DNA from 4 places in the Paenisporosarcina sp. P5_A11 genome. Region 1 is predicted to be linked to each of the others. Evidence: riboswitches for the same ligand, from Rfam matches in the RefSeq annotation. Region 1 holds a riboswitch; each other region holds the start of a gene.
What was found. Region 1 has a riboswitch for S-adenosylmethionine ahead of AC1DOS_RS07855 (methionine ABC transporter ATP-binding protein). Riboswitches for the same ligand answer to the same signal wherever they lie in the genome.
Positions count from the first base shown of each region.

Region 1 (3,155 bases):
GTTAATACGATTAATATCAATACAAATTTCTTCATTTTTCCTACCTCCAGTTATCTTCTTCTTATTTGTTTTGAAACCATGTTTCCTGTTGATTGTAATAATTGAACGATGATGACAAGAGCTGCTACGGTGACGATCATGGTCATAGTGTCGAACCGTTGATATCCATAAGTGATGGCTAAGTCACCGACGCCTCCCGCCCCAACTGCACCGGCCATAGCTGATGCTCCTACTAAGCCGATTGTTGCGGTGGTGAAGGTGAGAATAAGGGAACTCAAGCCTTCTGGTATTAAGAATTTAAAGATKATTTGTGGAACAGTTGCCCCCATAGACTGAGCGGCTTCAATGATTCCTTTGTCGACTTCAAGTAAAGAGTTTTCGACGAGTCTCGCAATATATGGCCCTGCATAAAAGACCAGAGGGACGATTGCTGCGGTAGTACCAATGGCAGAGCCGACAATTAATCTCGTCAATGGGATTATCGCAACTAGCAAGATAATGAACGGGACCGAACGCAAGATATTGATGATCGGATTTAAGATGTTGAAGACCCACTTGTTGTCCAAGATATGTCCCTTTCGAGTAATGACAAGCAAAATCCCGAGAGGTAGCCCGATAAGTGCTGAAAATAAAAGGGAAACCGCAACCATATAAAGAGTGTCACCAAACCCAATAAGTAATTGTTCTGCTGTAATCTCCATGCCCCAAAATGTATCACTCATTATTTAAATCCACCTCCTGAACGATAAACCCTTCGTCTTTTATGTAGGTTAAAGCTTTTTTAATTTCTAGAGAATCTCCTGTTACATCGATAATCAAGTTACCAAAAGGCGTTTCTTGAATTTCAGAAATGTTGGCTGAGAGTACGCTTAAGTGAACATCGTATTTTTTGGCGATAGTTGACAACAATGGCTGACTGGATGTATTGCCCACAAAATTAATTTTCCAAATGATCGGATGAGTGTTTGAAATCGCAACGTTTTTCAGCACGCTTTGTGGAATCTCATCATGGATGACGGTACGTACGAAATTTTTAGCGATTTCGGTTTTTGGTGCAGCAAAGACTTCAAATACTGACCCTTGCTCAACGACGAGTCCTCCTTCCATGACGGCGACTTTGTTGCAGATTTCTCGAATAACTGACATTTCATGTGTAATGAGTAAAATGGTGATATTGTATTGTTGATTAATTTTCTTGAGCAGCTGCAAAACAGCGCTTGTTGTTTGTGGATCCAGTGCTGATGTGGCTTCATCACATAATAAAATGGATGGGTTCGTGGCAAGTGCACGGGCAATTCCAATTCGCTGTTTTTGACCACCAGACAATTGTTCTGGGTAGTTTTTTTCTTTATCAGATAACCCAACAAATTCAAGAAGTTCTTCGACTCGAGTTTTAATGATCGTTTTTGGAGTTCCCGATAATACGAGTGGTATAGCTACATTGTCAAAAACAGTTTTAGAATTGAGTAAGTTAAAATGTTGAAAAATCATGCCGATTTTTTTCTTTTCTGCTCTCAGCTGCTTTGGTTTCAACTCGGTTAACGGTTGGCCATCAACAATTACTTGCCCGGTTGTTGGTCGCTCCAGTAGATTAACGAGGCGGATGAGTGTGCTTTTTCCGGCGCCGCTGTAACCAACAACACCGAAAATATCTCCTTTTTCAACGGTTAAGTCGATTCCTTTTAATGCATCAACCGTTTGTTTTTTTGTTTGAAATGATTTGGTTACTTGTTGAAACTCAATCACGTGATGTCGCCCCTTTCGATGTCATGCTCGTTATTAGAGAAGGGAGGTGGACAACAAAAAATGCCCCCTCTGTCGATAGACAGAAGAGGCATACGTATGCAAAAGAAATGCGGAAATACATCCACAGAAAATTAGCTCGAACACTCTTCTCATCTATCGAACAAATAATTGTCCGCTGGAATTAGCACAGTATTTTTACGTAAAGTAAAAACCCGCTGCTGAGGTATCATAGGGCCAGGCCMTCCACATCTCTTGATAAGAATTAACGCATATTTAATTATGTTGTTCACTATATATTCAATACAATACCATGTCAACAAAGTTAATAATAGTCAGAATAGAAAGAAAATTTATGGTGCATTTGTTAACTTAGAGAATTGTATGTTCAATAAGCGAGGATTATGTTTATTTGGTTTTTATCTAACACTGTTTATTTTGTCTGCTTTTTACCTACGGAGTATTTTTTCTTATATTAAATTAAAATCCTTGAAGTTTACGTTAACGTTAATGGTAAAATACATAAAAACTCTGACTGGAGTGTTGGGCTTGAAAAGTATTGCTGATGTTGCACGCGAGTTTGGCGTGACAACACGAACGATTCGCTATTATGAGGAGCTAGGTTTGTTGCAACCGCAGCGGACGGAGAGTAATATTCGGGTTTTTGGAACAGCGGATTGTGCAAAGTTGAAGTTAATTATTCGAGGAAAGCAATATGGTTTTAACTTAGAGGAAATTAAAGAAATGGTGTTGTTGTTTGATCAAGATCGCACGGGATTAAGACAGTTGGAGCGGACCATTGAGTATGGCAATAACCGTGTGGCAGAAGTTGATATGAAGATTCGTGAATTGCAAGAGATGAAGTTGGAAATGGAATTATTGTTGCATCAGTTTACGGAGAAATTAACTATTCTAAATGGGAATGGGAAATGAAACGACGTAATTTTTATTCTAATGATGAGACGCTACATAGGATTTTGCGAAATGGGTTGGAGCCTGAGTTATTTTCTTATGCACATAATGCATTAAGTGAGTTCGGTGAACGTGTGGCAAATGAAATTGATGAGCGTGCTCAGCATACGGACCGTGAAGGCTCACCACGATTAGTGAAATTCGATCGCTATGGTGAAGATGTTTCGAAAGTGTGGGTCAATGGAGGTTATGAGGAAACCGAAAAGGAAACTTTTCGAACCGGCATTGTTGGGTATGTGCATAAAGAAATTCCTGAAGTCGGTCGCAAGGGGAACTACTTGTATAGTTTTGCACAAGGCTATGTTTTATCTCAAGCCGAAGCGGGGGTTTACTGCCCTGTGACGTTGACGATGGCAACCGCGTTCTTACTTGAACATTATGCAGATGAAGAATTAAAAGCACGATTCTTGCCACATGTGTGCGCAACGGGAGATGTTGAA
Region 1 is NZ_JBFUKT010000035.1:3,189-6,343, forward strand. Features, by position in the region: gene AC1DOS_RS07845 (MetQ/NlpA family ABC transporter substrate-binding protein) at 1-35, opposite strand, end outside; gene AC1DOS_RS07850 (methionine ABC transporter permease) at 51-701, opposite strand; gene AC1DOS_RS07855 (methionine ABC transporter ATP-binding protein) at 715-1,746, opposite strand; SAM riboswitch class I at 1,893-2,008, opposite strand; gene AC1DOS_RS07860 (MerR family transcriptional regulator) at 2,293-2,676, shown strand; gene AC1DOS_RS07865 (acyl-CoA dehydrogenase family protein) at 2,673-3,155, shown strand, end outside.

Region 2 (3,155 bases), on a different contig from region 1:
ATCAACATGAGCTAAGAATCCAATTGTAGGCAATTCATGGTCTATATTTGAAGGTAATGTAGCAAATAAATAGCCATTATCATCAAGTGAAATGTCTTCCATTCCGATCGCAGCCAACTCTTTTTCAAGTTCATGGAGTAAGTCCCACTGACCTGGTGTTGAAGGGCAAGTTGAACTGTTTGCGTCAGATTGTGTATCAATTTTTGCATAACGCACGAGGCGTTCGATTAATATTTCTTGCATGACATTCCACTCCTTAATTTCATAAATCTATTATTAGTTTATCATTTTCAGAATCATCTAGGAATATTGAATGCTATTAAAAATCAGATAGGATATTTTTTAACCTAATAAGAGGCTGCTGCCAAACAGGTAAATGTAAGAAATATAGTAAATCCTCTTAGAATTCCTGTGGAGATGTCGTTTTTTTCTTTTTCATAACAGTAGACACTTTAGGTTCAGTTCCTTGCTTTATACGTAGAATGTTTTCTCTATGTTTCCAAATAGCTAAAGTGAAAAGAGCTAATGAGATGAAGTTCGGCCAAAATCCTCCCATAAACCAAAATACATAAACCAATAATGTAAGGTATAAAAAAAGAACGCCAATTGGTAAATAGTCTGTTATGAGAGTTATTAATATGAGCAAGGTCAATCCAATACAGCCCATTCTCCAATCGACAGCAAACATAATCCCAATGATTGATGCAGTTCCTTTGCCACCATCAAAATTCATCCACAAAGGATAATTATGTCCGATAACGACAGCTGCTCCTATTAATAAAAGTAGAGTAGGTGTGTAGCCATTAAAGAGACTTTGTGTATCTAAAATATAGGCCAATAATAGAACGGCGATAAATCCTTTACCAATGTCAAATAACGCAACTAAAGCCCCGAATTTCCATCCTAACACGATGGTAGCATTAGACGCCCCAGAATTCTTTACACCTTGATCTTTTACATTAACCCCTGAAATCCATTGTGCGATGTAGGACCCATGTAACCCCCCAATTAAATAGCCTGATAGGATAATCATGAGTGACAATAAAGCAAGATTCAAAATCTCAACTCCTTTTTTCTTCTCACTCTTTAAACGTTTGACTATTGGCTGAAGTTTCAAAAAAAATAATTATTTCTTGACTTTTTCTTCCTGGAAAACATATACTGTTTCTCAAGATGGAAAATTGAATCAAATACTCTTATCAAGAGCGGCAGAGGGACTAGGCCCTACGATGCCCAGCAACCGGCAAGTGATGAACTTGCAAAGGTGCTAATTCCTACAGATTTCTTCATGTGGATCTGAAAGATAAGAGGAGGTATACGCAATTGCGAGCCCCCTCTTCTTAAGCGAAGAAGGGGCTTTTTGTATTCCAAAACTCCTCTTTCGCCTCCACACTTCCATCTAAACCACAAACCAGGAGGGAAAAACAATGACTAATCTTCAACCAGAAACGCTACTTTTACACGGAGGGCAAGAGCCGGATCCGATTACTGGCTCACGTGCGGTACCAATTCATAAAACTACTTCTTTTGTTTTCAAAGATACAGAACATGCTCAAAAACTTTTTGCGCTGCAAGAAGCTGGAAATATCTATACGCGTATAGGCAATCCAACAGTCGATGTATTTGAACAGCGTGTTGCTTTGTTAGAAGGGGGTACAGCTGCAGTAGCTTTATCAAGTGGAATGGCAGCGATCGCTTTTTCTATTTTAAATATAGCAGGAGCAGGAGATGAAATCATTGCTGCTAGTAATTTATATGGTGGTACTTATAATTTGTTTGCTAAAACACTTCCAAAGTATGGAATCACTGTAAAGTTTGTCGATTCAACTAATCCGGAGAATTTCCGAGGAGCCATTTCTGAAAAAACGAAAGCCATTTTTGGGGAAATTATCGGCAATCCAAGTCTCCATGTTCTAGATATAGAAGCTGTGTCTACTATAGCCCACGCGCACGGAATTCCGTTAATTGTTGATAATACATTTGCTACTCCATATGGAAGTAATCCTATTGAATATGGTGCTGATGTAGTAGTACATTCAGCAACAAAATGGATTGGTGGACATGGTACTTCAATTGGAGGTGTGGTAGTTGATGCAGGAAAATTCGATTGGAATAGCGAGAAGTTTCCTGAGTTTACGGAACCAGATACTAGTTACCATGGATTGCGTTATGGGATTGACGTGCCTCAAGTTGCATTCGCTATTAAACTTCGAGTTCAACTACTTCGTGACTTTGGTCCATGTCTAAGCCCAGATAATGCATTTTCTTTCTTGCAAGGTCTCGAAACGTTACATTTACGTGTGCCGAGGCACAATGAAAATGCATTGGCGGTAGCTAATTTTCTAGAGAATCATCCAGCGGTGGAGTGGGTAAGTTTCAATGGATTTGAATCTCATCCATCTCATCAATTAGCTAATAAATACTTGAAGAATGGATACGGTTCAATTGTGAATTTTGGAATTAAAGGAGGACGAGATGCAGGGCGTAAAATCATCGATAACGTCAAAATCTGGTCTCATGTTGCCAATGTAGGAGATGCCAAATCGCTTATCATTCATCCGGCTTCTACGACACATCAACAGTTAAGTGGAGAAGAATTAAGAAAGTCAGGTGTCACAGAAGAATTGATTCGACTTTCAGTGGGATTAGAGTCGGTAGAAGACTTATTAGCTGATTTAAGGCAAGCGATAGATCAAGCAATCGTCGTACCGATTTAACTTGGAGGTGGAATTAGTGGCAACAGGAAGTGTAGAAATCGGAAACTTCCAAACAGAGTCTGGGAATCTACTGGAACAAGTTGAACTTTCATATGAATCTTGCGGTCCATTAGATGCACCTGTTATTTTAGTTTGTCATGCTTTGACTGGAAATCAATATGCTACTGGAACTCAGGAAAAACCAGGTTGGTGGAGTGGAATGATTGGACCTGGAAAAGTTATTGATACGAATGTATTTCAAGTAATTACATGGAATGTTTTAGGGGGATGTTCCGGTTCAACTGGTCCAGCTACAATTAATCCTACAACAGGTGAACCATATCGCTCATCCTTTCCAACCATTACAATTCGAGATATGGTCCATGCTGAAAAACAAGGATTACTAGCTTTGGGAATTGATAGACTTCATGCAGTAGTTGGAGGATCGCTTGGTGGGAT
Region 2 is NZ_JBFUKT010000002.1:82,675-85,829, forward strand. Features, by position in the region: gene pepT (peptidase T) at 1-243, opposite strand, end outside; gene AC1DOS_RS01340 (glycerol-3-phosphate acyltransferase) at 401-1,057, opposite strand; SAM riboswitch class I at 1,194-1,310, shown strand; gene AC1DOS_RS01345 (O-acetylhomoserine aminocarboxypropyltransferase/cysteine synthase family protein) at 1,428-2,717, shown strand; gene metX (homoserine O-acetyltransferase MetX) at 2,734-3,155, shown strand, end outside.
Region 2: another riboswitch for S-adenosylmethionine. It lies ahead of AC1DOS_RS01345 (O-acetylhomoserine aminocarboxypropyltransferase/cysteine synthase family protein); the one in region 1 lies ahead of AC1DOS_RS07855 (methionine ABC transporter ATP-binding protein).

Region 3 (3,155 bases), on a different contig from region 1:
TCTTGTGTTTATTCCCATTCATTTGGATTTAATCCCATTCGAAAGTGGTTTATTCCCGTTCAATTTGATTTAATCCCTTTCACGAGTGGTTTATTCCCGTTCACCCATATTTCCTCATAAAAAAACTGTTCCAGAATTACTCCAGAACAGTTTTTGTTTTATTCGCTAGCTTTTTCTTTCAAAAGAGCAGCTCTATCAGTTTTTTCCCATGGTACATCTAAGTCCGTACGACCAAAGTGCCCGTAAGCAGCAGTTTGTTTGTAAATAGGACGACGAAGATCTAACATTTTGATGATTCCTGCAGGACGAAGGTCGAATGACGCTCGAACCACTTCAACAAGTTTTGATTCTTCTACAGTGCCTGTACCAAATGTGTCGATTGCGATTGATACTGGTTGAGCAACACCGATTGCATATGCAAGTTGAACTTCGCAACGGTCAGCAAGTCCTGCTGCTACGATGTTTTTCGCTACATAGCGTGCAGCATATGCTGCTGAACGGTCAACTTTTGTCGCATCTTTACCAGAGAATGCGCCACCGCCGTGACGAGCGTATCCACCGTAAGTATCAACGATAATTTTGCGACCAGTTAAACCAGCATCCCCTTGTGGTCCACCAATTACGAAGCGACCAGTTGGGTTAATAAAGTATTTTGTATTTTCGTCAATTAATTCTGCCGGAACGACAGGATTGATGACATGTTCTTTCAAGTTACGTTGAATTTGCTCAAGTGTTACTTCTGGGTGATGTTGAGTAGAAATAACGATTGTGTCAATGCGCAACGGTTTATTGTTTTCATCATATTCTACAGTTACTTGTGTTTTACCATCAGGACGTAAGTATGGAAGAATTTCCTCTTTACGTACTAGTGCTAAACGACGAGCTAACTTATGAGCCATACTAATTGGAAGTGGCATTAATTCCGGTGTTTCATTACATGCAAAACCGAACATTAACCCTTGGTCACCGGCACCGATTGCTTCGATGTCTGAATCTGTCATCGAACCTTCACGTGCTTCTAGTGCTCTGTCAACGCCCATTGCGATGTCGGCAGATTGCTCATCGATTGCAGTCAATACTGCAGAAGTCTCTGAGTCAAAACCATATTTTGCACGAGTGTAGCCAATTTCACGAACTGTTTCACGTACAACTTTTTGAATATCCACATAAGCAGATGTTGTGATTTCTCCAGCAACAAGCACTAAACCTGTTGTTACAGTTGTTTCACAAGCAACACGTGCGTTCGGGTCTTCTGTTAATATAGCATCTAAAATTGCGTCTGAGATTTGATCACAAATCTTATCCGGATGCCCTTCTGTTACTGATTCTGATGTAAATAGACGACGAGTTGTCATTTAATATTCCTCCTATATCCTTCGAGATTGCTCTCGGAAAATTCAAACGGTACTCATTTCCCATGTCCAGCTTATTCAGTTGAATAAAACCTTCCGCCTTTTCGGGCTTCTGCACACGAGGATAAAGGGAGATGTCATAAAAAAAACCCTCTCTCACGTAAAATACATGAGGAAAGGTATTCATGTATAGGCACCTTTCACTCTTATCATCCAAGGAATTCACCTTGTTTCAGGTTCAGCACCTTTGCCAATTACTACTTGGTTCATAATTGCAGGTTGCCGGGTTTCATAGGGCCTGACCCCTCAACCAGCTCGGGATAAGAGTATCCGTTCAGTTTTACATCATAATAAACTAATCCACCTATGTCAAATATTTTTTATTATTCTTCATTAATATAAAATTATGAGGAATTTAATCAGGCTATTAGTGTAGATTATTAAGCTAAATGTGTTATACTAATCATCGAATTGAAAAAAACACCCCAATTAACTGGGAATACACAAAAAAGGAAGGTACATATACATGAATTCAGTGAACACTATCAACGAGCTGAACGATTTGTTAAATGGCCAAAACGTGCATGTACAACTTTCAGTACCACAATTAGTGGAGAAAGCAACATTACGCGGAGAAGCTGTCTTAACATCTACTGGAGCTGTAAAAGTAGAGACAGGAAAGTATACAGGACGCTCTCCAAAAGACAAGTATGTTGTTGAAGAAGATATCTCAAAAGACAAGATTGATTGGGGTACAGTAAACCGACCGATTTCATCTGAAATTTTTTCCTCTTTATATAAGAAGGTTGTAACTTATTTAAAATCGAAAGAAGAACTTTTTGTCTTTAACGGCTTTGCTGGAGCAGACGAAGAGTCTCGTCTTTCTATCCAAGTAATTAATGAATATGCATGGCATAACCTATTTGCGCATCAATTATTCATTCGCCCAACAGAAGATGAACTGGCTTCTCATGAAGCACAATTTACGATTGTATACGCACCAACTTTTAAAGCAGACCCAGCAATCGATGGAACGGATTCAGAAACATTTATCATTGTTTCAATGGAACAACGCATCATCTTAATTGGTGGTACTGAGTATGCTGGCGAAATGAAAAAATCAATATTCTCTATTATGAACTATTTACTTCCAGAGCAAGGCATTTTATCTATGCATTGTTCAGCAAACGTTGGTGAACAAGGTGACGTTGCCTTATTCTTCGGTTTATCTGGAACTGGAAAAACAACATTATCAGCTGATGCTGATCGCAAGTTAATCGGCGATGATGAGCACGGTTGGTCAGACAATGGTGTATTTAATATTGAAGGTGGCTGTTATGCAAAAGCAATCAACCTGACACGTGAAAATGAACCACAGATTTTCGATGCTATCCGTTTTGGATCAGTATTAGAAAACGTTGTAGTAGATGCTGAAACTCGTATTGCAAATTACGAAGACATTTCTTTAACAGAAAATACACGTGCCGCTTACCCATTACAAGCAATTGACAATATCGTAGACCCTTCAGTTGCTGGTCATCCAAATACAATCATTTTCTTAACAGCTGATGCATTTGGCGTATTGCCTCCAATCAGTAAGTTGACAAAAGAACAAGCAATGTACCACTTCTTAAGCGGTTTCACATCGAAACTTGCTGGTACAGAACGTGGAATCACGACTCCACAAGCAACATTCTCAACATGTTTCGGTTCTCCATTCCTTCCATTGCCTGCAACTGTATACGCGGAAATGCTAGGTAAGAAAATTGATCAACACGATGCACAAGTATTCTTAGTGAATAC
Region 3 is NZ_JBFUKT010000154.1:1,902-5,056, forward strand. Features, by position in the region: gene metK (methionine adenosyltransferase) at 159-1,355, opposite strand; SAM riboswitch class I at 1,556-1,679, opposite strand; gene pckA (phosphoenolpyruvate carboxykinase (ATP)) at 1,879-3,155, shown strand, end outside.
Region 3: another riboswitch for S-adenosylmethionine. It lies ahead of metK (methionine adenosyltransferase); the one in region 1 lies ahead of AC1DOS_RS07855 (methionine ABC transporter ATP-binding protein).

Region 4 (3,155 bases), on a different contig from region 1:
GGAGTAAGCAACTAGGCTAATGATGGTCATCGTCACTCCTTGCACAATGCTCGACTTCGATTCTGGCAATAACACATCTTTGATAATCATCCAAGGGGTTGCTCCTACTGCAACTGCAGCTTCAATAACGCCTTTATCAATCTCTCGGAGTGATGTTTCAACAATTCGCGCGAAAAATGGAGTGGCCGCAACCGATAAAGAAACACTAGCTGCTGCTGGTCCAATCGTTGAATCAACAAGCAATTTGGTTAATGGTATAAGTGCAACTAACAAAATAATAAACGGAATCGAACGTACCATATTTACAATAAAACCGAGTATTCCTTTTATAATTCGATTTTCTAAAAACAATCCTCGATCGGTAATGAAAAGTACAATACCAAGGGGTAATCCAATCACAATCGCAACCGTCAGTGAAATCCCAATCATATACATCGTTTCCCCAAATGCTTTGAGTATGTCTGGCCATAATTCAATCACGTGCTGGATATCAATGCCCATTTCGAATCACCTCCACTTGCGCTCCGCGTCCTTCCATATACGTAATAGCTCTTTTAATATTGTCTGGATGTCCTTGAATTTCCATTAAAAACAAACCTAGCGGCACTTCTTGTATGTATTCAATCGAGCCGTGCAAGAAATTCCCACGTACTTCAAAATGCTGAACCATATCTGAAATAACACCTTCACCCGCCACATCACCTTTAAACATTACTTTTACAATACTTCCAGTAACTTTATCCAAAATGGTTTGTGGCACTTCAAATGACAGCACGCTACTAATAAATTCTTTAGTCAGCTCAGCTTTTGGATTTGAGAAAATCTCGTATACTGACCCTTCCTCCACTACTCGCCCATCTTGCATGACTGCCATACGGTCACAAATCTCTTTCACTACATTCATTTCATGCGTGATTAACACAATCGTGATGTTTAATTCGCGGTTTATCTTTTTTAGCAATCGTAGAATTGATAAAGTTGTGTTTGGATCAAGCGCAGAGGTTGCTTCGTCACACAATAACAAGGAAGGGTTATTTGCAAGTGCACGTGCTATTCCAACACGTTGTTTTTGCCCTCCACTCAGTTGTGCTGGAAACACATCTTTTTTATCAGTTAAACCAACCATCTCAAGAAGCTCCACTACACGAGACGTCATTTTTTCTCTTGGTGTGTTTGCCGCTCTTAATGCGAATGCAATATTTTCAGCTACTGTCTTTTGACTAATCAAGTGAAAGTGTTGAAAAATCATGCCGATTTTCAAGCGCGCCTTGCGTAATTCTTCTCCCTTTAATTTTGTTAGATCAAGTCCATTTACTTCAATCTGGCCACTGGTTGGTCTTTCGAGTAAGTTGATACAACGGAGTAAAGAACTCTTGCCAGCTCCGGAATACCCCACAATTCCGAAAACTTCCCCTTCAGAAATGGTGAGATTAACTCGATCCACACCCATTACCAGGCCATTTTTTGTTTTGTATTCTTTAGATAAATCATTTATTCGTATCATAACAACAAGCTCCTTTTTACCTTCTAGAAAACACAATCCGTAGACTTTAACAAAATAAAAAATGCCCCTTTCATTATGAAAGAGGCACCGAAAAATGGATTTTGGGTTATCTTTCAGAATGAAATCATTCTGTAGGAATTGGCACCTTCCCAGCTATTGCTGGGGGTTGCCGGACGTCATAGGGCCTATCCCTCGGTCTCTCTTGATAAGTTTCCATATGTAGTTGTATTTGTTGCTCGAACTAAATCTTACGATGTTTATTAACGAGTGTCAAACCTTTTTTCACTTTTCAAACAATGGTAGATAAAGTGACGGTCTTCGATCTTCATACACAGGGATACGTGTGCGCACTTCTTCAACTTCGGAAAAATCAACATCAATTACCGCGTATTCTTCATGTTCAGTACCGGTCCACAACACTTTCCCCCACGGCGCAATAATCATGGATTGGCCATTAAACTGATTGTTTGGATCAGAACCAATACGATTCACTGCAATTACGAAACATTGATTTTCTATTGCACGCGCTTGAAGTAAGATCTTCCAATGATCAATGCGTGTCGACGGCCACTGTGCTGGAATGAATAACACCTTTGCTCCTGCTAATGCATGTGCCCGTAACCATTCGGGAAACCTTAAGTCATAACATATGACGCCACCAGCTTGGATAGAACCTAAAGAAAACATATTTTCCTTATTTCCTGCTTGTAGGTATAGATGTTCATCCATCAAACGGAACAAATGCGCTTTATCGTATTCACCAACAAGCTCTCCATCGTTCGAATATACATACATCGTGTTGTAGAAGTTGACTCCTTTTTTCGTTGAAACCGAACCACCTACGATATGAATGTGATGTGTTCGCGCCAAATCAGAAAGAAATTTTTTCGTACGCTCTCCTTCAATGTCGGCAAGGTTTTCTAATGCTGTTAATGCATAAGCAGTATTCCACATTTCAGGTAAAACAACGAGCTCTGCACCTTCACCAACTACTTTTTCAATTAATCTTTGAACATTGCAAAAATTTTTTTCAGGTTCAGCAAACGCTACGTCGAGCTGAATGCAAGCGATTTTCATGGATACACCACCTATAGACAAGTTACTCAAAAGGTTATAAGATTTGGCTGACGATTGCAACTAATTTAGAAAATGAGGAAACGCCATGGAACTCTCGAAAAGACTACAACAATTACCTCCACAATTTTTTGCTTCTCTTGTACAAAAAGTAGGAGCTGCAGTGGCACAAGGTCGCGATGTAATTAATTTAGGTCAAGGTAACCCTGACCAACCAACACCTCCACATATCGTAAAAGCACTACAAATAGCTGCTGAAAATCCTGTTACTCATAAATATTCGCCCTTCCGCGGAATAAGCGAATTGAAAGAAGCAGCAGCTGCCTTTTATAGACGTGAATATAACGTTGACATCGATCCACTAACAGAAGTCGCTGTATTATTTGGAACAAAAATCGGGCTTGTTGAATTGCCTATGGCCGTATTAAATCCGGGAGATTGGATGCTACTACCAGACCCTGGATACCCAGACTATATGTCAGGAGTAATGATGGCCGACGTCAACTATGAAACGTTACCACTTATAGCAGAAAATAATTTTTTACCTGATTTCAATATGCTTTCTGAAGAAAGTAAA
Region 4 is NZ_JBFUKT010000017.1:28,316-31,470, forward strand. Features, by position in the region: gene AC1DOS_RS05290 (methionine ABC transporter permease) at 1-501, opposite strand, end outside; gene AC1DOS_RS05295 (methionine ABC transporter ATP-binding protein) at 491-1,504, opposite strand; SAM riboswitch class I at 1,608-1,716, opposite strand; gene AC1DOS_RS05300 (carbon-nitrogen family hydrolase) at 1,787-2,581, opposite strand; gene AC1DOS_RS05305 (aminotransferase class I/II-fold pyridoxal phosphate-dependent enzyme) at 2,667-3,155, shown strand, end outside.
Region 4: another riboswitch for S-adenosylmethionine. It lies ahead of AC1DOS_RS05295 (methionine ABC transporter ATP-binding protein); the one in region 1 lies ahead of AC1DOS_RS07855 (methionine ABC transporter ATP-binding protein).